Regions from separate parts of the Secundilactobacillus sp. MJ173 genome, predicted to be linked through region 4. Evidence: predicted binding sites of a transcription regulator. Region 4 holds the regulator's gene; each other region holds the start of a gene.
The links. Region 4 encodes LexA, which represses DNA repair genes until DNA is damaged. Its sites were predicted from a motif close to CNAACANNTGTTNG; they were not measured.
Positions count from the first base shown of each region.

Region 1: a site for LexA is predicted at 3,172-3,185, ahead of ruvA (Holliday junction branch migration protein RuvA). Genes of this name have one in related genera too.
Region 2: a site for LexA is predicted at 2,346-2,359, ahead of AC6H04_RS10800 (Y-family DNA polymerase). Genes of this name have one in related genera too.
Region 3: a site for LexA is predicted at 2,138-2,151, ahead of uvrB (excinuclease ABC subunit UvrB). Genes of this name have one in related genera too.

Region 1 is NZ_BAAKGN010000064.1:38,174-43,393, reverse strand. Features, by position in the region: gene AC6H04_RS10295 (glycosyltransferase family 4 protein) at 1-970, shown strand, start outside; gene AC6H04_RS10290 (glycosyltransferase family 4 protein) at 993-2,012, shown strand; gene AC6H04_RS10285 (lysylphosphatidylglycerol synthase transmembrane domain-containing protein) at 2,018-3,037, shown strand; gene ruvA (Holliday junction branch migration protein RuvA) at 3,216-3,815, shown strand; gene ruvB (Holliday junction branch migration DNA helicase RuvB) at 3,845-4,858, shown strand; gene queA (tRNA preQ1(34) S-adenosylmethionine ribosyltransferase-isomerase QueA) at 4,872-5,220, shown strand, end outside.
Region 2 is NZ_BAAKGN010000068.1:16,257-21,476, reverse strand. Features, by position in the region: gene AC6H04_RS10810 (hypothetical protein) at 326-727, opposite strand; gene AC6H04_RS10805 (acetyl-CoA carboxylase) at 720-1,040, opposite strand; gene AC6H04_RS10800 (Y-family DNA polymerase) at 1,033-2,334, opposite strand; gene AC6H04_RS10795 (PAS domain-containing protein) at 2,474-3,016, shown strand; gene AC6H04_RS10790 (ArgE/DapE family deacylase) at 3,266-4,423, shown strand; gene AC6H04_RS10785 (D-2-hydroxyacid dehydrogenase) at 4,715-5,220, opposite strand, start outside.
Region 3 is NZ_BAAKGN010000060.1:70,213-75,432, forward strand. Features, by position in the region: gene uvrA (excinuclease ABC subunit UvrA) at 1-28, opposite strand, end outside; gene uvrB (excinuclease ABC subunit UvrB) at 46-2,052, opposite strand; gene AC6H04_RS09375 (acetyltransferase) at 2,215-2,748, opposite strand; gene trxB (thioredoxin-disulfide reductase) at 2,873-3,817, opposite strand; gene AC6H04_RS09385 (NAD(P)H-dependent glycerol-3-phosphate dehydrogenase) at 3,954-4,967, opposite strand; gene lgt (prolipoprotein diacylglyceryl transferase) at 4,980-5,220, opposite strand, start outside.
Region 4 is NZ_BAAKGN010000044.1:27,145-32,364, reverse strand. Features, by position in the region: gene AC6H04_RS07220 (HPr family phosphocarrier protein) at 52-318, opposite strand; gene AC6H04_RS07215 (hypothetical protein) at 500-889, shown strand; gene AC6H04_RS07210 (hydroxymethylglutaryl-CoA synthase) at 910-2,073, shown strand; gene lexA (transcriptional repressor LexA) at 2,128-2,757, opposite strand; gene AC6H04_RS07200 (DUF896 domain-containing protein) at 2,975-3,217, shown strand; gene AC6H04_RS07195 (YneF family protein) at 3,311-3,538, shown strand; gene AC6H04_RS07190 (ABC transporter ATP-binding protein) at 3,613-5,220, shown strand, end outside.

The DNA.
Region 1 (5,220 bases), on a different contig from region 4:
TGCCTTTCGGGGCCTTTTGCATGCCTATCAGCTAGCTAAGGAATTGAATTTGGATATTGTCCACACGCAAACAGAGTTTTCCATGGGGATGATCGGCAAATTTGTCGCTCGAGCTATGAAAATTCCGTGCATTCATACGTACCACACCATGTATGAAGACTATTTGCACTATGTTGCTAATGGTAAAATTTTGAAGCCAGTGCACGTTAAGCAGATGACGTTAGCTTTCTGTAGCCATTTAGATGGGGTTGTTGCCCCAAGTGAACGGGTCATCGATAAACTTAGCGAGTACGGTGTTAAAGCACCGATTCGGGTGATTCCAACTGGGATTGATCTGGAACAGTACGAGCCGGATGAAAACGAACTTGATGTCCGAGAAAAGTACCACGTTCCTGCTGATGCACCAATGATGTTATCGTTGAGCCGAGTGGCTTATGAGAAAAATATTAAAGAGCTCATCGATGGGTTCGCAGCCATTTTAAAAACCATTCCCAACGCCTACTTAATGATTGTTGGTGATGGTCCCGCTAAAGAAGATCTCGAGAAGCAAAGTCATGATCTGGGGTTAGATGATCAGGTGATTTTTACCGGCGAGATTAATAATAATGAAGTTTCGGCCTTTTACCACGCTACTAATTTGTTTGTTTCGGCTTCTGAATCAGAATCTCAAGGGCTGACGTACATTGAAGCTCTAGCCTCAGATAAAAAGATTCTGGTCAAAAGCAGTCCCTATACGGATGACCTGCTAAAGGATCCGGAGTTAGGCGCAACGTTTAAGACACACGATGAAATGATCGAAAAGATGATTGAGTATCTTAAGCATGATAAAATTGCTGATCGTACCGCTTTAAATCAAACTTTAAAGCAGGTCTCAAGTGAAACATTCGGTGAACGAATCGTTGCCTTCTATCGGGATGCGCAACTTAACTATGAAGAAGCCCATGAAAGTTCAGCGGATGTTAGTAATTAAGAATTAAGAAACGGAGCTATGTATGTTAAAAATCACAATGTTTTCGGCGGCAGATTCAGTTAAGGGTCAGGGTGTGGGCAGCGTCTACACGGAGCTGGTTCGCTTGTTAAGAACCCGTGAGTCTGACCAGATTACGCTTAAAATCAATCAATATGGTCGCAGTGACATCAGCCATTATCATACAGTTAACTTTCCGTATTACTTGTCGACTTTTATGCCTGGACGGGGGCGTAAAGTCGGCTTTGTACATTTTCTGCCCGAAACCTTAGAAGGCAGTCTGAAGTTGCCCAAAATTGCAAAGGCTGTTTTCTATCGTTATGTGATTGCGTTTTACAAACGGATGGACCAGTTAGTGGTGGTTAATCCGTCGTTTATTTCTAAGTTAGAAGCTTATGGCATCAGTAAAGATAAGATAACTTACATTCCCAACTTTGTCAGTGCCGAAACGTTTCATCCTGCTGATGACCAACAAAAGCAGTCGTTGCGAAAACAATACGGTTATCCTGACCAATTTACCATTCTGGGTTCTGGTCAGGTTCAGGTCCGCAAAGGGGTCTTCGATTTTATCGAATTAGCAAAACGGCATCCCGAAATCCAGTTTATCTGGACCGGGGGGTTTTCCTTCGGACGCATTACCGATGGCTATGAGGAGTTAAAACAAGTGGTGGATAATCCACCCGAAAATTTGAGCTTCCCGGGCATCATTGACCGCGACCAATTGGTAGATTACTACAACATGGCCGATTTATTTTTACTGCCATCATATAACGAGTTATTTCCAATGTCTGTTTTAGAGGCGTTTAGTACCCACACACCAGTACTACTGCGTGATTTAGACTTATACCACGCTATTATTGAAGGGGACTATGCTGCTGCCCAAGATGTGGAAGAAATGGATCAGATCATCTCTGATTTAAGTTCAAACTCAGAAGCACTGCTGGCGCTTAAAAAGAAAGCCGAACAGGGCGCAGACTATTACTCAGAGGAACGATTAGCCAAGATTTGGCTGCAATTCTATACTGAACAGACCAAAAGAGGTTAAAGACTATGTCGAGACGCAATAAAATTGCATTGTTCCTCATTATATTGCTGGGTGTTTCGATTTTCGGCTATTCATTACGGGACATTAAGCTCAATATATTAATTCGTGATTTTACGACGATTCACCAAGGTTGGCTGTTGGTGGCGGTTGGTTGTATGCTGCTGTACTTTATGCTGGAAGGCTTAGTGGTTAAAGTCTTTGCGGATGAACGGCTGGGACAGTATTCGTTTAAAAGCGCGCTGCGAATTCCGTTGATCGAGCAGTTATTCAATGGCATTACGCCTTTTTCGTCAGGCGGTCAGCCAGCTCAATTAATTGCCATGCTTCAAAGCGGTATTGATGGTGGCAAAGCCAGCTCAATTTTGTTAATGAAGTTCATTGTCTACCAAGCGATGATCGTGATTAACTTCTTGATCGCTCTGATTATTGGCTTTCATTATATGGTCAGTAAGATGAGTTACTTATCGCTGTTTGTGGTGTTTGGTTTTGTCATTCACTTCGCAGTGATCGTCGGTTTATTTTTAGTGATGTTTTGGCCGCAATTTACCAAGAAGGCCATGCGCGTTGTGATGATGCCGGTTCGCTGGTTTACTAGTGCTGAAAGGACGAACGCTTGGATCGTTAAGTTGGATACCAAGATTGATTTATTTTATCAGGAAAGTGTGCAGTTAATCGGCCAGTGGAAGCTGTTGCTGAAAGTGGTGGTGATTACTTTCTTCCAGCTCGTTTTTTACTACCTAGTGCCGTATTTTATTATGCTTTCGCTAGGGTACACTCAGGCCAACATTGTGATGATCACTTCTCTGCACGTTTTAATCGTGATGGTGATTTCAATTTTCCCAATACCTGGTGGGTCAGGCGGAGCTGAATACGCCTTTACGGTACTTTTTGGTTCGTATATCACGAATTCAAGTAAGTTGGTGCTTGCGATGTTACTTTGGCGGTTACTGACGTATTACTTAGGGATTCTTGCTGGTATGATCGCATTGACGGTCAAACCGGATAAAATTAAAGCAAAAGTTTGAGGTGGCGGAATTAAAGGCCACGTTAAACGTTAAAGATAACCTGATTATTGGCTTACAAAGCTGATAAATCGGGTTTTATTAGTTTATGAGACCACCTTGCCTGTCAGCCATTATTCATGTTACAATCTCATAAGCAAACATACGTTTACGTAAATTATAGAACTGGAGCTATCATATAATGTATGAGTATTTAAATGGTAAGGTTGTCGATATTCAACCTGCTTATATCGTGTTGGATGTTAACGGAGTTGGCTATCTGATTCGGGTGGCGAACCCCTTTAGGTTTGAAGTTGGTGACAACTTGACTAAAATTTATATTCATCAAACCATTAGCGATACAGCTCAAACGTTATATGGATTCAGTTCGTTAAAAGAAAAGCAGCTGTTTGAAAAACTGTTAGCCGTATCTGGCATTGGCGCGAAGAGTGCACTGGCTATTTTGGCAAATGGTGATCAACAGGCTATTGTCGAAGCAATCAGTCAAAATAACGTGACTTATCTCACTAAATTCCCTGGTATTGGCAAAAAGACCGCCCAGCAGATTGTTTTGGATTTGAAGGATAAGTTAGAGGACTTTTCAGCTAACAGCTTATTTGACCAACCAAAGACGGTGATTTCAACAACGGATAACGCTGCTTTGGCAGATGCCTTAGAAGCACTAGCGGCGCTGGGCTATAAAGATCGAGATATTAAACGAGTTGAAAAAGGGTTGCAGAACGAGCCTGAACAGACCACGGATGCTTATTTAAGTGCTGCGCTAAAATTATTAACAAAGTAGAAAAATTGGGATAAGAAGGGGGTGAGCAGATGGCTGAAGATGACCGAATAGTTGCGGGCGACAAACAAGATGAGGCTGAAACGTCGATTGAACAGTCGTTGCGGCCAAGCCGTTTGGCGACTTACATTGGACAAACGGCTTTAAAACGAGAACTGAGTGTTTATATTCGTGCCGCTAAAAAGCGTGAAGAGGCATTGGATCACGTGCTGTTGTATGGGCCTCCTGGATTAGGTAAGACTACGTTAGCTATGATCATTGCCAGTGAAATGCAGGTGGGGATTAAGACCACTAGTGGACCAGCAATTGAAAAGACGGGCGATCTGGTGGCACTGCTCAATGAATTGAATCCAGGCGATGTGCTGTTTATTGACGAAATTCATCGTTTGCCAAAAGTGGTGGAAGAAATGTTGTACTCTGCCATGGAAGATTTCTTTATTGATATCGTTGTGGGACAGGGTCCAACAGCTCACCCGATTCATTTTCCGCTGCCACCCTTTACACTGATCGGTGCGACTACCCGGGCTGGCTTACTGTCAGCACCGCTTCGTGATCGGTTTGGCATTGTGGGTCACATGGCGTATTACAACACAGACGAATTGGAGCAGATTGTAAAGCGGTCAGCTAGAATCTTAAATTCGCCCATCCAAGAGGAAGGCGCGCACGAAATTGCACTTCGCTCTCGGGGAACACCACGAATCGCTAATCGCTTACTAAAGCGAATCCGTGACTTTGCTGAAGTTTCGGAACATCACGATTCCATTGATCGGTCCATTGTTCAACAGGCACTGACAATGCTGCAGGTTGATGACGAGGGGCTGGATCAGACGGATATTAAATTATTGGAAACAATGATCCGCTTTTATAACGGTGGACCAGTTGGTTTAAATACGTTGGCTGCAAATATTGGGGAAGAAACCGATACAGTAGCGGAGATGTACGAACCATTTCTCTTACAAAAAGGGTTTATTAAACGAACTGCCCGTGGGCGAATGGTAACACCACTGGCATATGAACACCTTGGGATTACACCAGACAACAAGTGAAAGGACCTTCATAATGACACTAACGACGGAAGATTTTGATTACGATTTACCACACGAACTGATTGCCCAAACACCGATTGAAAAACGGGATGCCTCACGGTTACTTGTTTTAGACCACGAAACCGGGGAGATGACTGACAAGCATTTTTATGACATTCTTGATTATTTGAATCCCGGCGACGCTGTGGTAATGAATAACTCTCGGGTGATGCCTGCGCGAATCTATGGTATTAAGGAAGAGACGGGTGGTCATGCTGAAGTATTGTTACTGCACAACACTAAGGGTGACGAGTGGGAGACACTGATGAAGCCGGCTAAACGGATAAGAGTGGGGTCTGTCATCAGCTTTGGTGACGGGTTGT
Region 2 (5,220 bases), on a different contig from region 4:
ACCATAAATCCATGGGTTTGGGATTTGTGGTGAGGCTTCTTACATGCAGCTGTCTGCTTGCTGGAGCACGTTTGGGCAATATGAAATGAAACATCTCACTACTCCCCTCTAGCCCAAACGCGTTCCAGCAGGCAGGGACTTATGTGTAAGGGGGCATCCGGTAAAAATCCTAAGTTCGGGATTTCCACCGGATGCCCCCTTACACGCCAGTCCCTTAACGCCTGCTTCCACGCTCTACATTTTAAAACGCGCTCCACAACACTGATTCCGGCCATATAACTAAAAACGGTGAGTTTCCCAAGATCAGGAAACCCACCGTTTTCAGTTATATTCTGGAATCAACCCGTGTTGTTCCACGCTCTACATTTCTCACAACCCCAATCTCAAACCCTTGTTGTCCTTCCAAATACACCATCTCATCATCATACCCGATCACCTTGCCAACCAGATCTGGTAAGAATTCACCATTCAAATCCCGGTTGTTTAATTGCACACTCACCGTTTGACCATTGGCATAGGCTTCACTTAATAGTTGGGACATCTCTTCCATGGATTGCTGGACCCTTGCAGGATATTTTTTGGCTTCTTGTTTCGCCTGTTTTTTCAACGCCGCCGTATGATCCGACAGATAGAATCCCTGCCACTTCACCACACCGCGATCCCGATAATCGTGGTCGAAGAAGCGCTGCACCAATTGATCATCATTAATTTGCCGTAACTTACTCATCGTTTAATCGCCTGCTTTGAATTAACCTCTGATTAGATGGCCAGCGTTGGCCTGTAAACCCAACAAATTCAAAACTCAGCTTAGTATGTTCTCTTAGCCCCTTAACCACCTGCTCCAAATAGGTTAACTGGTATTGCTGAATACTGTGCAACGGCTGCGACTTCAACCGTTGACCACGGTGCTGATAGTTAAGAAAAAAATTATACGTTTTATCGTACGGGTCATCCGTGATTTGGACTTGATAGCGGACCTGTGGCAATCGTTTAAACCCTGCGTCCAACCGCTCTGTAATTAATTTTAAATCCTTATTCATAAGCATTCCCTCCGTTATGACCACCGACCAATGACGCCCTGTCGATTGCGGTACCACCCTTTTGCAAACTACTTGCGTACACCAATCGGGTAAAGCCGAACCGGTCACGAATTGCGTCAACCACATGGTCAGCTTTGACCCGTTTAAGTTGTGTCTTAGCTGGTTCAAAGAAGTTCAACTGCAGGCCAGTTGAAGGACACAGCCTAGAGGTATAAACTGCCACGTTTCGAATCGTCTGACCTCCCCAGTTGCGCCTGAACAAATCAAGGATTGCGGCGGTAATCTCAGCATTCTGATCAGTTGGTGCAATGCGCATCTCCTGATGAAACCCGCTGCGGCCATCCGCTTCACTGGCAGCGTAGGAAAACCCAATACTAAGTGACACGCAGCCTGCCTGCTTATGGTGATGACGCAGACGCGAAGCTACCTGTTCGCCAACTTCTTTAATCACCGTCTCGATCTCTGCTTGCTTCATGTAATCTTTGGGTAACACTTGAGAATTCCCCAAGCTGGCATTTTTCGGTCCACGGCGCTTTTTTAGCTGTGACCGATCAATTCCCCACGCCATGGCAAACAGCTGCTGACCCATCAACCCCATCTCGCTATTCAACTGATACGGATCCACGTGAGCCAATTCGTACATATTATGGATCCCTAAACGGTTTAAATGGGATGCGGTTCGTTTGGCAATTCCCCAAATATCGGTTAACTTGGTGACCGGCCAAATCGTTTGCGGTACGGTTGAATAATGAATCTCGCCAATGAGATCAGCATCGTGTTTAGCATAAAGGTCCAGCGCTAACTTAGCTTGAAGCGGGTTATCACCAATCCCAACTGTGGTGTATAACCCTAATTCTCGGCGCACCGTTTTTTGAATCCGAACGGCGACTTCTCGTGGTGTCTTCCCGAATAATCGCCAAGAATGGGTTAAATCCAAAATCGATTCATCAATTGAATACGGCATTAAATCTTCATCAGCAACAAACCGGCGAAAAATATCGTTGATCTGTAGATTGCGTTTAATATATAAATTCATCCGCGGTGGTACCACCACTAACTGCGGATCCTGCGGTACCTCCCGGGCACGGGAAACATTGGCTTGTAAATGATATCGCTGCTTAGCCTCCGGTGATGTGGCTAAAACCAGCCCGCCGTTCGTATTCTCCGCTTCACTCATCACTACAAGGCTAATCTTTAGTGGATTCCACCCCCGCGCCACGGCTTCGACGCTGGCGTAAAACGACTTATTATCGATTAAAAAGAAAACCCCGTGAGGCTCATTTTGGTAATTCATCACGCTCACCTCGAACATATGTTTGTAAACATTATACAAACATATGTTCTTATTTGGCAAGCGTTATTTCCAAAATTCTGAAGTCACAACCATTTCGTACTATAATATAAGCATTAAGTTAACATTGGAGGATGATCCTATGTCAGATAACGAGCCTTTCATGAAAGATGCCCACGTAACCTTCCCAAGCGGGACTTTAACATTAACCGAGCTTCAGCAAATTTTTAAAACACTCCCATTTGAATTAGACCTGGTGGATGCTAGCGACCGCTTTGGTTGGTATTCAGATCAGCCCAATCGCAATCACACCCGCTCTCAGGATCAAATTGGCAAAACGCTGGCGGAAATTCATCCTGCCAAAATTCTACCCGCTATCAAATCCCTCATCGATAGTTTTAAAGCGGGTAAACAGGATTCAGTGAACATTCCCAGTACACAAAACGGTCATAAAATTTTGACCACCTATTACGCGTTGCGCGATGACGCTGGTACCTACTTAGGGACTTTGGAATGCACCGCGAACGTTGACCAAGTGATCAGTATGTTTGAAAACGGTGCGTTTGACGCCCTGTCTGGTGCCTCAACTCAGCCAAATAAAACCACTGATACCACTACCGGTGCGTCGGCCAAGCCACAGATGCCAGAAAACCTAGACGCCAACACTGGCGCATCACAAAAGTAACCATGTGATTAACGACGCTGCTCCAAGAATTCGAGTAGCGCTTTTTACATTTTCAATAACCTGTGTAAAATTTTAAAAATTGCCCCTGTGAAAGTTGCACAAATAATTCAGCGTAAATCAATTTAAAGACTAGCACCAAGCCTTTTTAAAGCACTTTCGTACGCCGTATGTCGAGTGCTAAAGGGGACAATTGTCCTAAAAAAGTTTATAATGTAAAGTATAAGTCTGAAAATGAAAGCGGAGGTCACCATGGATAAACAAAATAAAATTGACATCCTAACGCACTTGGTGCAAATTGATTCGGCTAATGATCATGAAAAAATGGTCGCGGATTACTTAGAAAAGTTACTCACGGATCACGGCATCACAGTTAAGCAAGTTGAAACGTCTCCTGGGCGCAACAACCTGATTGCTGAGCTTGGTGAACCAGACGCAACGCCCGTCTTCGCGCTTGCTGGTCACATGGATACTGTCAGTTTCGGTAATGTGGGCAATTGGGCACATGGTCCATTGTCAGCTGAAGTCCACGGTGACCGCCTTTATGGTCGTGGCAGTGCAGACATGAAGGGCAGTTTAGCTGCCATGGTCATTACCATGATTGAATTAGCAGATAGTAAAACTAAAATTCCTGGCCGCATTCGTTTACTAGCTACAGTTGGTGAAGAATACGGTGCCGCTGGTTCTAAACAATTAACTGAACAGGGTGAAGTTGATGACGTTGACGGCATGATCATCGGTGAACCCACTAGTGGTGACGCGGTTTACGCCCACAACGGTTCGCTGAATTACACCGTTACCTCCGAAGGTACCCCCGTTCACAGTTCTATGCCAGAACAAGGTGTTAACGCCTTGACTAACTTGGTTAAATTCGTGAACGCCGAAGCCGATCTTTTCGCTGACGTGAAACCAAGCAAGGAAGTCGGTCCACTGGTTCACAGTATCACCGTCTTCAATAGCGGCGACCAAGTCAACACGATTCCAGGTCACGCTGAACTGCAAGGAAACATCCGCGCCACACCTGAATTTGGGAACGGAGCCGTCATCAAACGGTTGAACATGATCTGTCGCGGTCTGAGTTCCGCACCCGGTGCTGACTTGTCCTTCAACGTTGACATGTCCTTTGATCCCGTAGTCACTGACAAAGAAGACCCACTGGTTCAATTGGCACAATCAGAATCAAGTAAAGCCCTGAAACATGACACTGACTTTAAAGTTATTCATGGTGCTACCGATGCTTCAGAGTATCGTAAGGCCGAAAACCAATTTCCAATCGTTGTTATGGGCGCTGGTGACTGGGAGAACGCTCATAAGATGAACGAATACGTTGAATTGAGCCAGTTCTTGGTGATGGATGACGTCTATAAAGAAGTTGCTTTGAAGTATTTGAAGAGTTTGAGCAAGAAATAAAAGTGGGATTGGGTTGTGGTAAAAGCGTTAAGGCTACATAGCCGAAACGCGCTCCAGCAGTCAGGGCCCTATGTGTAAGTCACTTCTGGTAAAAATCCAAGTTCGGGATTTCCACCAAAAGCGTCTTACACTACAGTCCCTTAACGCCTGCTTCCACGCTCTGCATTTTTGAAACGCGCTCAACAACACTGATTCCGGCCATATAAGGCACAAAAAAGAGGTTCCCAAAAATCAGGGAACCTCTTTTTTGCGTCTTATATTCTGGAATCAAAGCGTGTTGTTTCACGCTCTCTAAAACTCATGCTCACTAACCCCACCACTAATAATCGCTAACGTATCATCCAGCGACTGCATCACCATGTTCTTAACGGCATGGTCAGTGAAGAACGCTACATGCGGTGTGAGTAACACATTTGTCATTTGCTTCAACTGGTTATAGTGCTCAACCGGTGTTGGGCCATCAAACTTTTTGTTGAAGACCTTAGTTTCATCCTCAACCACGTCCAGCGCTGCGCCAGCAATCTCCTGGTTATTCAGCGCACTGATCAGCGCTTGCGTATCCACCACTGGACCACGGGAGTCGTTGATGAAGAACGCGGTTGGCTTCATTTGCGCAAAGGCTTTGTCGTTAATCAAATGGAAGTTATCATCGCCGCCCCAAACATGTACGGAAATGATATCGGCCCGTTTGTACAGTTCTTCCTTGCTAACATAGGTCAAAACGCCACGTAAATCTTCTCGCGGTGCACGCAGATCATTACCGATCACCGTTGCACCAAGAGCATGGAAAATTCGCG
Region 3 (5,220 bases), on a different contig from region 4:
CATGAATATCAATATAATCGTTTGCCAAAAACCATGTCCCCCTTATTACCCATCTAGTTCAGTCTTTAATTCTAAGATGGTATCACGTAGCGTTGCAGCGTGTTCGAAATCCAGTTTCTTCGCTGCGCTGCGCATTTCATCTTCTAAGCGTTTGATCATGTCTTGCTGTTCTTCAGACGTCATTGATTCAAAGTCAGTTTCAACAAAGTCATCTTTCTTACCAGCGTTTTCATCCGGTTTGGTAACACTGATCAAATCACGAATATCCTTTTTAATTGTTTTAGGTGTGATGCCATGCTTTTTATTATAGGCAATTTGGACTTCACGCCGTCGAGCCGTTTCATCCATCGCCCGTTTCATAGAATCCGTCACGGTATCGGCATACATGATAACCGCACCATGTTCGTTACGAGCGGCTCGACCCATAGTTTGAATCAGTGACCGTTCGTTACGCAAGAAGCCTTCCTTATCAGCATCTAGAATGGCCACCAGTGAAACTTCAGGCACGTCAATCCCTTCACGTAGCAGATTAATTCCAACCAGCACATCGTACTTACCAAGTCGCAAGTCGCGAATGATCTGAGTCCGTTCCAGTGTCTTAATATCACTATGCAAATAAGCAACCTTAATTCCTAGGTCTTTTAGATAGTCGCTCAAATCTTCTGCCATCTTTTTAGTTAAAGTGGTAACAAAGACCCGTTCGTTGGCATCGATTCGCTTATTGATTTCACCAACTAAATCATCCATTTGCCCCATGATTGGTCGAACTTCCACCGTTGGATCCAATAGCCCAGTTGGTCGAATAATTTGCTGAATAACGGTATTCGTCTGGTCCAATTCGTAATCACCGGGGGTAGCAGACATATAAACCACTTGGTTAATGTGCTTTTCGAATTCGTCAAGTTTCAACGGCCGATTATCCAGTGCACTGGGCAGTCGGAAACCGTAATCGATCAACTGCTGCTTCCGGGAGCGGTCACCGTTATACATGCCGCGAACTTGTGGCATGGTAACGTGAGATTCGTCTACAACCAGCAAAAAATCTTTAGGGAAGAAATCCAGCAAGGTATACGGCGGTTCGCCAGGTTTACGGCCATCCATAAAGCGTGAATAATTCTCGATACCGTTGGTGTAACCCATTTCCCGTAACATTTCAATATCGTAGGTGGTTCGCTGCTTAAGCCGTTGCGCTTCTAGCAACTTACCTTCTTTTTCAAAGTATGCCAAGCGGTCTTTCAATTCGGCTTCAATTCCCGTAATCGCACGATCCATAATATCATCATTCGTCATAAAATGAGTTGCAGGGAAAATGGCCACATGATCACGATCACCAATAATCTCACCAGTTAAAGCGTCAACCTCTCGAATACGATCGATTTCATCACCAAAAAACTCCACTCGCAATGCACGTTCATCATGAGATGCAGGAAAGATTTCAAGTACGTCCCCGTGTACTCTGAAACGGCCACGTTGAAAATCGATGTCGTTACGTTCGAACTGAATATCAACCAGTTTCCGCATTAAATCGTTACGCTCGATTTGTTGACCCACTCTTAGCGAAACGGTGTGGTTTTTATATTCGGTGGGATCCCCTAAACCAAAAATGGAAGACACAGACGCCACCACGATGACATCGTTGCGTTCAAGTAATGAACTGGTTGCAGAATGACGTAACTTATCAATCTCATCATTAATCGACGAATCCTTTTCAATGTACGTATCACTTGATGGCACGTAGGCTTCTGGTTGGTAATAATCGTAATAACTCACAAAATACTCCACAGCATTATTGGGGAAAAATTCTTTAAACTCACCATAGAGCTGACCAGCCAACGTTTTGTTATGAGAAAGGATCAGTGTTGGCTTATTCACATTTTTGATGACGTTGGAAATGGTAAATGTTTTCCCTGTTCCCGTCGCACCCAACAGCACTTGGGCCCTTTTGCCCTGTTCAATACCCGCTGTCAATTCTTTGATTGCTTCGGGTTGATCTCCTGTGGGCTGATACTTTGAAACTAGGTCAAACTGACGATCTCCCTGCCGTTCAATCATAAATGGATTACCCCCTTAATTTCAGTACACGTTAAAAGCAGGAAAGCAGCTGCCTTCCCACATATGTTTGTCTATTTTAACATAGCGAACGTATTTTCGCCACCGAAAGCATCAACATCAAATAAGGCTCATGTAAAGCCTAATTTAACGGGATTTCACTAGTTATTCATTCGCTAACGTTTTTTGATAAATTAGGGCATCCATAAAGACCTGTCCAACCTGTGTGCGCGTTTCACTCACCGTTTCAAATTGCGCATTTTCGTAAAATTTACGATTTTCTTGATCTGCTTTCAAAACAAGCAACTGAACCTGCACTGCTGTTAACTGCTTCAACACACTCAGAATTTGATTAAGAATCTCGGTACGCTCACCAGTTGATACCCGACTCTCATCAACAAAGTATTGACCAAGCCAGACCAGCTGAGGTAACGGATAGTCAATCGTCAAATCCAGGGTTGCCACTAGCTGGTCACCACTAAATAAGCCTAAATAATGCTTTTGGCTGGCCGCTGCCTCGCCCGCAACTTCATCTAAATCAGAAACTGCCTCACGTTTAGTTAATCGATGATCCAGAAATAAATCAAAGAATTTTTGGTGCTGTTTTTGCAACTGATAGATTTGATCGTCATCGTCATGAGTCAGCTCACGAACATCATAAGCCAGCTGGTTGGATAATTGTTTAGCAAGAGTTTGCATATTTGGTATCCCCTTTTTAATTAACAGTTCTACTTCATTATATAGTAACTCATCAGATTTACGACTTTATTCAACTAAAAAAGGGAATGGCCAATGACCATTCCCTTAAAATCCAATTTATCAATTATTTAACAACGGCACCATTGTCAGCCAATGCTTCAATGTATTTAAACACCTGTTGGCCAGCCATACCGCCATCACCAACAGCAGTCGTAATTTGACGCAAGTCTTTAACCCGAACATCACCAATGGCGAAGATTCCGGGAACCTTGGTCTCCATGTGGTCATTCGTTTCAATCCAACCCATCGAGTCAGTAATACCAAGATCAGTAAACTGCTCAGTCTTAGGTAAAATACCAACGTAAATGAACACGCCGCTAGCATCAATAGTGGTTTCTTCACCAGTCTGATTATTCAAAACTTTAACGCCAGTAACCTTTTGGTCGTCTCCAAGGATTTCCTCAACATTACTGTTCCAGACAAAGTTCATCTTATCATTTGCAAACGCTCGATCTTGGAGAATCTTTTGCGCACGTAACTGATCACGGCGATGAATAACGGTTACCTTAGAAGCTAATTGTGTTAAGTAGAGTCCCTCTTCAACGGCAGAATCACCACCGCCAACCACGATCACTTCACGACCTTTAAAGAAGGCACCATCACAAACCGCGCAGTATGAAACCCCACGCCCGCCGTAGGTATCTTCACCAGCCACACCTAATTTACGGTATTCTGAGCCGGTTGCAATAATCACTGCTTTAGTCTCATAGGTATCCGTGTCGGTAGTCACCACTTTGGTAGCACCATGATCTTCAACGGATTCTACGCTGCCATATGCGTACTCGGCACCAAACTGAGTGGCACCCTTGTACATATCCTCGGCCAAATCTGGTCCCATGACCGATGAAAAGCCAGGATAGTTTTCAATTGCCGCAGTGTTGTTCATCTGACCGCCATAAATACCGCGATCTAACATGAGGACTGATAAGTTGGCACGGGATGCATAAAGCGCAGCGGTCATCCCGCCAGGCCCTGCACCAATTACAATTACATCATACTGTTTAGCCATACTACTTCCCCTTTCAAGCGCAACAAGTGCGACACTGAGTGTTTATTTAAATACTTGTAGTTTCAAAGACGAAACCTAGTCTACTATCTTTTTGTAAGTTTGTCGAGAAATAAGATTGCGCACAAGCAACCTGTTGTTAAAATTCTGAACGACCCTCACGCATCATTAAGTCTGAAATTGCTTTGCGAATGTCTTTACCCTCGTATAGAACTTGGTAGATTGCTTCGGTAATTGGCATTTCAACGCCGCGCTGTTTGGATAATTCGTAAGCAGCTTTAGTCGTTGCAACCCCTTCGATCACCATTCCCATAGTATCGATCACTTCTTCCAGCGTTTGACCCTTCCCTAACTCGTCACCTGCACGATAATTCCGGGAATTTTGACTCGTTCCAGTGACGATAATATCGCCGACACCGGCTAATCCAGTGAAAGTCTGCGGGTTAGCGCCAAATGAAGCACCAAGCCGTGAAATTTCAGCGAGGCCACGAGTCATCAACGCAGCTTTAGCGTTGTCACCATAGCCAAGACCGTTTAAGGCACCAGTACCCAAAGCAATGATATTTTTCAAGGCCGCAGCAATTTCTACACCAATCACATCACTGTTGGTGTACACCCGGAAATAGCGATTCATAAATAATTTCTGAGTATGCTTTGCAGCATCCAAATCCGTGCTAGCTGCCGTAACTAGGGTAATATCTCGCTTGGCAACGTCTTCCGCATGGCTTGGACCCGACAGCACCGTGATGGCTGCCCGAAGATCAGCTGGTATTTCCTCAGCTAAAATTTCTGAAACCCGCTTATAAGTGCCTTGTTCAATCCCTTTGCTGGCGTGGATAATTTGTGGCTTTGTGTGCAACTCTTCAAGCACCGCTTTAGTCTTACCGGCAACTGAGCGCACGGCCTTAGTAGGAACAACGAACAGTACGGTGGTCGCACCTTCCAATGCCTGCTTCAAATCTGAGTAGGCTTTAAGGGTTTCAGAAAACGTAAAATCTTTTATATAATGCGTGTTAGTGTGTTTTTCGTTGAGTTCTTTAACCTGATCGGGATTATATGACCAAAGTGAAACTTCACTGCCATTTTCATCCAATAGGTTTGCCAAAATACTTCCCCAAGAACCTGCGCCTAACACTGCAATTTTTTCAGACATAGTAATTTCTCCTTAATTTTTAGCCTGCTTGGCTTTTTTTGAATACGGATTACCATCCAAATACATTGAGACCTGGGAACCAAGTCGCCGACGATAAATCATGAGACCAATTGCGCCAATAAACAATACCACGGATAACAACTGCGAAACTCGAATGACGTTAAACAGCATTAAACTATCCGTCCGCATGCCTTCCACAAAGAACCGACCAAACGAATACCAAATCACGTAGCTTAAGAACACTTCACCCTGT
Region 4 (5,220 bases):
GTTTTTGTTAAATTAACCGGCTGCTGAAAGGCAACCGGTTAATGAATAAAGCTAAAGTTTAGTCACCATTTGGTGATCAATCAGAGTTTGAACGGCTGATTCTAACTGTTCAGTTGTGCCGTTAACGCCAATTTCAATTTCCGCACCGCTGGGTACACCTAAGCTCATGACACCCAGTGAACTGTTCGCGTTTGTCTTGGTACCGTTATACGCTAACGTAATTGTAAAATCGTACTTAGCTAACTCATTAGTAAGTTGGTTCACCTTGTCCCCAGTTAATCCTTCTGGTGCAATCACTTTTACAGTAGTACTTACCAATCTTAACACCTCATTTTAGGTATAATTATTTTTGATTCAAATTGCTTTTTAGTTCATGGTGAAACGTCAATCGCCAAGAAGACACTGCTTGGTAAGCGGTTAATACTATGATAGCATGGTATACGAATAAATCAAAAGCAGACGGTACAAATAGTGGTACTTAATTGAGGGAGGAATTTCCATGCGTTTTCAAGATTTGGTACCGATTCAGTTAAACGTCATTGAGTCTTCAACCGTTTATCAAGACGGTCAGCCACGACCTAAGCAACATGATTGGCAAATCGACTGGGATCGGCTACAACAGTTGATTTTAGATAACAGTGAACGCCTAGATGAAGTAAAGGCTGGTATTGCTGAAGATTGGGTTAGAACTCACGGTACGATCTGGGACCGAACGCGAGGATTTTACCGACACCCCAACGACAGTTATGATTATGATGATACAGTCTTTTGGGGCTATTCATCTTGGGGTACGCCAGCAATTTCGGTGATCTTTGCGGATGAATCTGAAGCGTCTTACCAGCTTTATAAAGAGGGTATGGATTATAATTATCACTATTTAGGTAAATAGTAAGCAATAAGGAGAAAATTATGCAAATTGGAATTGATCAGTTAGCGTTTTACACGCCAAAAACCTATTTGGACCTTGTTGATTTGGCACATGCAAGGGGCGAAGAGCCAGATAAATATCGGATCGGTATTGGCCAGTCAGAACAGTCGGTTATCCCAGTGACACAGGATGCCGTTACACTAGCAGCCAATGCCGCAATACAAGTGATCGACGATACTAATCGGGATAAAATAGCCATGGTCCTGTTCGGAACTGAGTCTGGCATTGATAACTCAAAGTCTGCAGCTATCTACCTGAAACGATTATTAAAGTTACCAGATAATATTCGGGCAGTTGAAATCAAACAAGCCTGTTACGGTGCCACAGCTGGGGTTCAGTTCGCTCATGATTATGTCCGACTCCACCCCGATAAACAGGTTTTAGTCATTGGTGCTGACATTGCCCGTTATGGGTTGAACACCCCAGGTGAAGTGACGCAGGGTGGCGGTGCGGTAGCAATCACCATCAGTGCTGAACCTAGACTGTTAAACCTGGATGATGCGTCAGCGTTTCGTTCTGAAGATATCATGGATTTTTGGCGCCCACTTTATCGCACAGAAGCATTGGTGGATGGCCGTTATTCCGAGAATGTTTACGTGGGCTTTTTCAAAGCCGTTTGGCAGGATTATCAACAGCAGACTGAGCGCACCATTGATGACTTTACGGCATTTGCGTTTCATTTGCCGTTTACGAAAATGGGATTAAAGGGATTACGGGCGATTTTGCCAGAAGCCAGTGAGGGTCAGCAAAAACAGTTGATGGCTAATTTTGAGGCCAGCCGACAATATAATCGTCAGGTGGGGAACCTTTACACTGGGTCCCTTTATCTCAGCCTGCGATCACTATTTGATAACGCTGATTTGAAACCCGGACAAAGAGTCGGCCTTTTCAGTTATGGGTCTGGCGCAGAGGGCGAATTTTATAGCGGGACGATCAGTGACAGCTTTGAGGTTCAAGCCTCAAAAAGCTGGTTTACAGATTTCTTTCGTAGTCGTCAGCGATTAACTATGACGCAGTACGAACGACTCTTTTCTCAACAATTACCAGACCATGATGTGTTGCTTGATCTGAGCCACGATGATGCACGCTTTGTATTGAAGGGTATCGAACACGACCAGCGACAGTATGTAGATCGTGGTGAATAGTGAAGAAATAAATAAAAACAGCAGGCGATTGCCTGCTGTTTTTTGAACGTGTTATTAGAAAATTTCGTCACGGTATAAACCGATTACTTTGCCCAAAATAGTAACTTGATTCAAAATAATCGGCGCCATCGTATCGTTTTCTGGCTGTAAGCGGTAGTAATGGTCTTCCTTATAGAATCGCTTGCACGTTGCTTCATTTTCTTCAGTCATGGCAATCACAATTTCACCGTTTTCGGCTGAATGCTGCTTTTTAACAATCACCTTATCGCCGTTCAGGATACCTGCGTTGATCATACTTTCGCCACGAATCTGAAGCATGAATAAGTCGCCGGCTTCGTCCACTAGTTGATCGGGAACGGGGAAATAGTCAACGGCTTCTTGAACAGCTAAGATGGGTTCACCAGCAGCCACAGTACCTAATACTGGGATCTTGGTGGGCGTTTTAATAATGCCTAATGCATCGATTCCCAGATCAGTGACTTCCAGTGCCCGTGGTTTAGTGGGGTCCTTAATTAGAAGCCCTTTTTTAGCCAGCCTAGCAATGTGACCATGCACGGTTGAGGTTGAGCTAAGACCCACTTTTTCACCAATTTCACGAACTGTCGGCGGATAACCGTGTGATTGAGTCTGGTCATAAATAAATCGCAAAATTGCGAGTTGTTTCGAATCTGAAGATTTTGTCATGGTTTCACCTCTAACATTCGGTTTGAATTACCGTAATGATAGCATATTTGGCACATTATTTCAAACAAGTGTTCGCTTTTCTGATGAAATTGGAAAAGGCATGATGTTTATCATTCATTTGAGTTGTTTTCTTACCCTATAATAGGCTTTCTGCCTTGAACCAATTTGGGTTTCGCGTTATTATATTAAAGCATGTTTGTACAAGGGAGTGAATTTAATGGCAGAGACCGAAATGAAAGAATTAATCGCCCGTATTAATGAATTAGCTAGAAAAGCAAAAGCAGAGGGCTTAACTGAACTTGAAAAGGTAGAACGAAAAGATTTGCGCCAGAAGTATCTCAAGCAGTTCCGCGCAAGTTTTAAAAATGATATTGAAATGTTACGTGTTTTCGATAAATCAGGTAAGGAAGTTACACCGAAAAAGGTTCAAGAAATTCAAAAAAAGAAGGGTTTACGGTAAACGATTTACCCTTTCCTTCAGAAAACCTTTTAAAATGGGCTGAACTTGTGTAATATTGTTAACTGGAAGCTACTGAAAAGGAGGCACATCCACTTGAGCACTGGAATTTGGATTCTAATTGTAATCGTTGCTTTATTAGCCGGTTTAGCAATTGGGTTCTTCGCTGCACGTAAGTATATGGAAAAGTACATTCGTGAAAATCCACCAATCAACGAAGACCAATTGCGCATGATGATGATGCAAATGGGACAACGTCCTTCAGAAAAGAAGTTGCGTCAAATGATGAACAGCATGAAACAACAGCAATCAGAAAAGCGTTAATTCGCATTCTTAATACGAAGGCTTGGGTAATCCCGAGTCTTTTTAATTTGTCAGGAAATCAAGGAGGTGATCGCATGAGTATCTTTAAAAAACTAGGCTGGTATTTCAAAGCGGAATGGAAAACGTACTTATTCGGCTTATTGGGACTACTGATTACGGCTTTACTCGCAATTATTCCACCAAGGATGATTGGGGTTGTTGTTGATTTGATTCATAACCATCAGTTAACGGTGAAACTATTAGTGACTGATTTACTGATTCTGTTAGTTGCTGCACTGGGTCAATACGGGGCACGTTATATGTGGCGTACTGCGATTTGGGGTGCGGCCGCGAAACTAGAAAAAACACTGCGACAGCGACTTTTTAACCATTATATGGGTATGGATCAAACCTTTTACCAGAAGTACCGGACGGGTGATTTAATGGCTCGTGCCACCAATGATTTACAAGCTATTCAACGAGTGGCTGGTGGCGGTATCCTTCAATTTGCAGATTCAATTATTACTGGTGGGACGACACTGATTGCCATGATGACGTTGGTTAACTGGCGGTTAACGTTGATTGCCGTCCTGCCGTTTCCGTTACTGGCGGTAATGGCGTACTATCTTGGTCAAAAAATTAACGTTGCCTTCCGCGATTCCCAAGCTGCGTTTTCACGCTTAAATAATAAAGCTCAGGAAAGCATTAGTGGCGTTAAAGTCATTAAGAGCCTGGGGCAGGAACGCGAAGATATTGCTGATTTTAACCAGCAGGTGGATCAAACCATCAAGGTCAATCGACGAGTCAATCGTCTGGATGCGTTATTTGATCCCATTACCACTGTAATTATTGCACTAGCCTATGTGGCCACCATTGTCATGGGTGGTTCATTAGTTGTGAGTCACGTGATTACGATTGGTAATTTGGTTTCATTTATCACGTACCTTTCCATGATGATCTGGCCGATTTTTGCGGTGGGGATGCTGTTTAACACCATGGAACGTGGGAATGCCAGCTACGATCGAGTCATGAACCTGATCAACGAAAAATCTCAGGTGATTGACCAAATTAAGAGTCGCAGTGAACGTCCAGCTGGTGATTTAACCTTTAATCTGGCTGAATTCCATTATCCAGATGACCCCCAAGTGGCACTCAAAAACGTGAACTTTACGATTCCAGCTGGTAAAACTTTGGGGATCGTTGGTCGTGTGGGCGCGGGTAAAACCACGATCATGCGGTTATTACTCCGTCAATTTGAACGGTATCAGGGTCAAATCAGCTATGGTGGAACCAATATTATTGACTATCAATTAGACAGTTATTTGCCCGCTATTGGTTATGTACCTCAAGACAGCTTTCTGTTTTCGGAGTCTGTGAGGGATAATATCGCGTTTGCTAAACCTGACGCCACCGATGAGGAAGTTCAGGCTGCTGTGGCAGATGCAGACTTATCTGATCAAATTCAACATTTTGAAAATGGCTACGATACATTAGTCGGTGAGGAAGGGGTCTCACTTTCTGGTGGCCAACGTCAGCGAGTCGCAATCGCCCGCGTGCTACTCATTAAACCAGAACTCTTGATTTTGGATGATGCACTATCGGCCGTGGATGCCGAAACTGAAAGTCAGATTTTAACCAACTTGCAGCGAGAGCGGGCTGGTAAAACGACGATTATCGCAGCCCATAGATTGAGTTCAGTGATG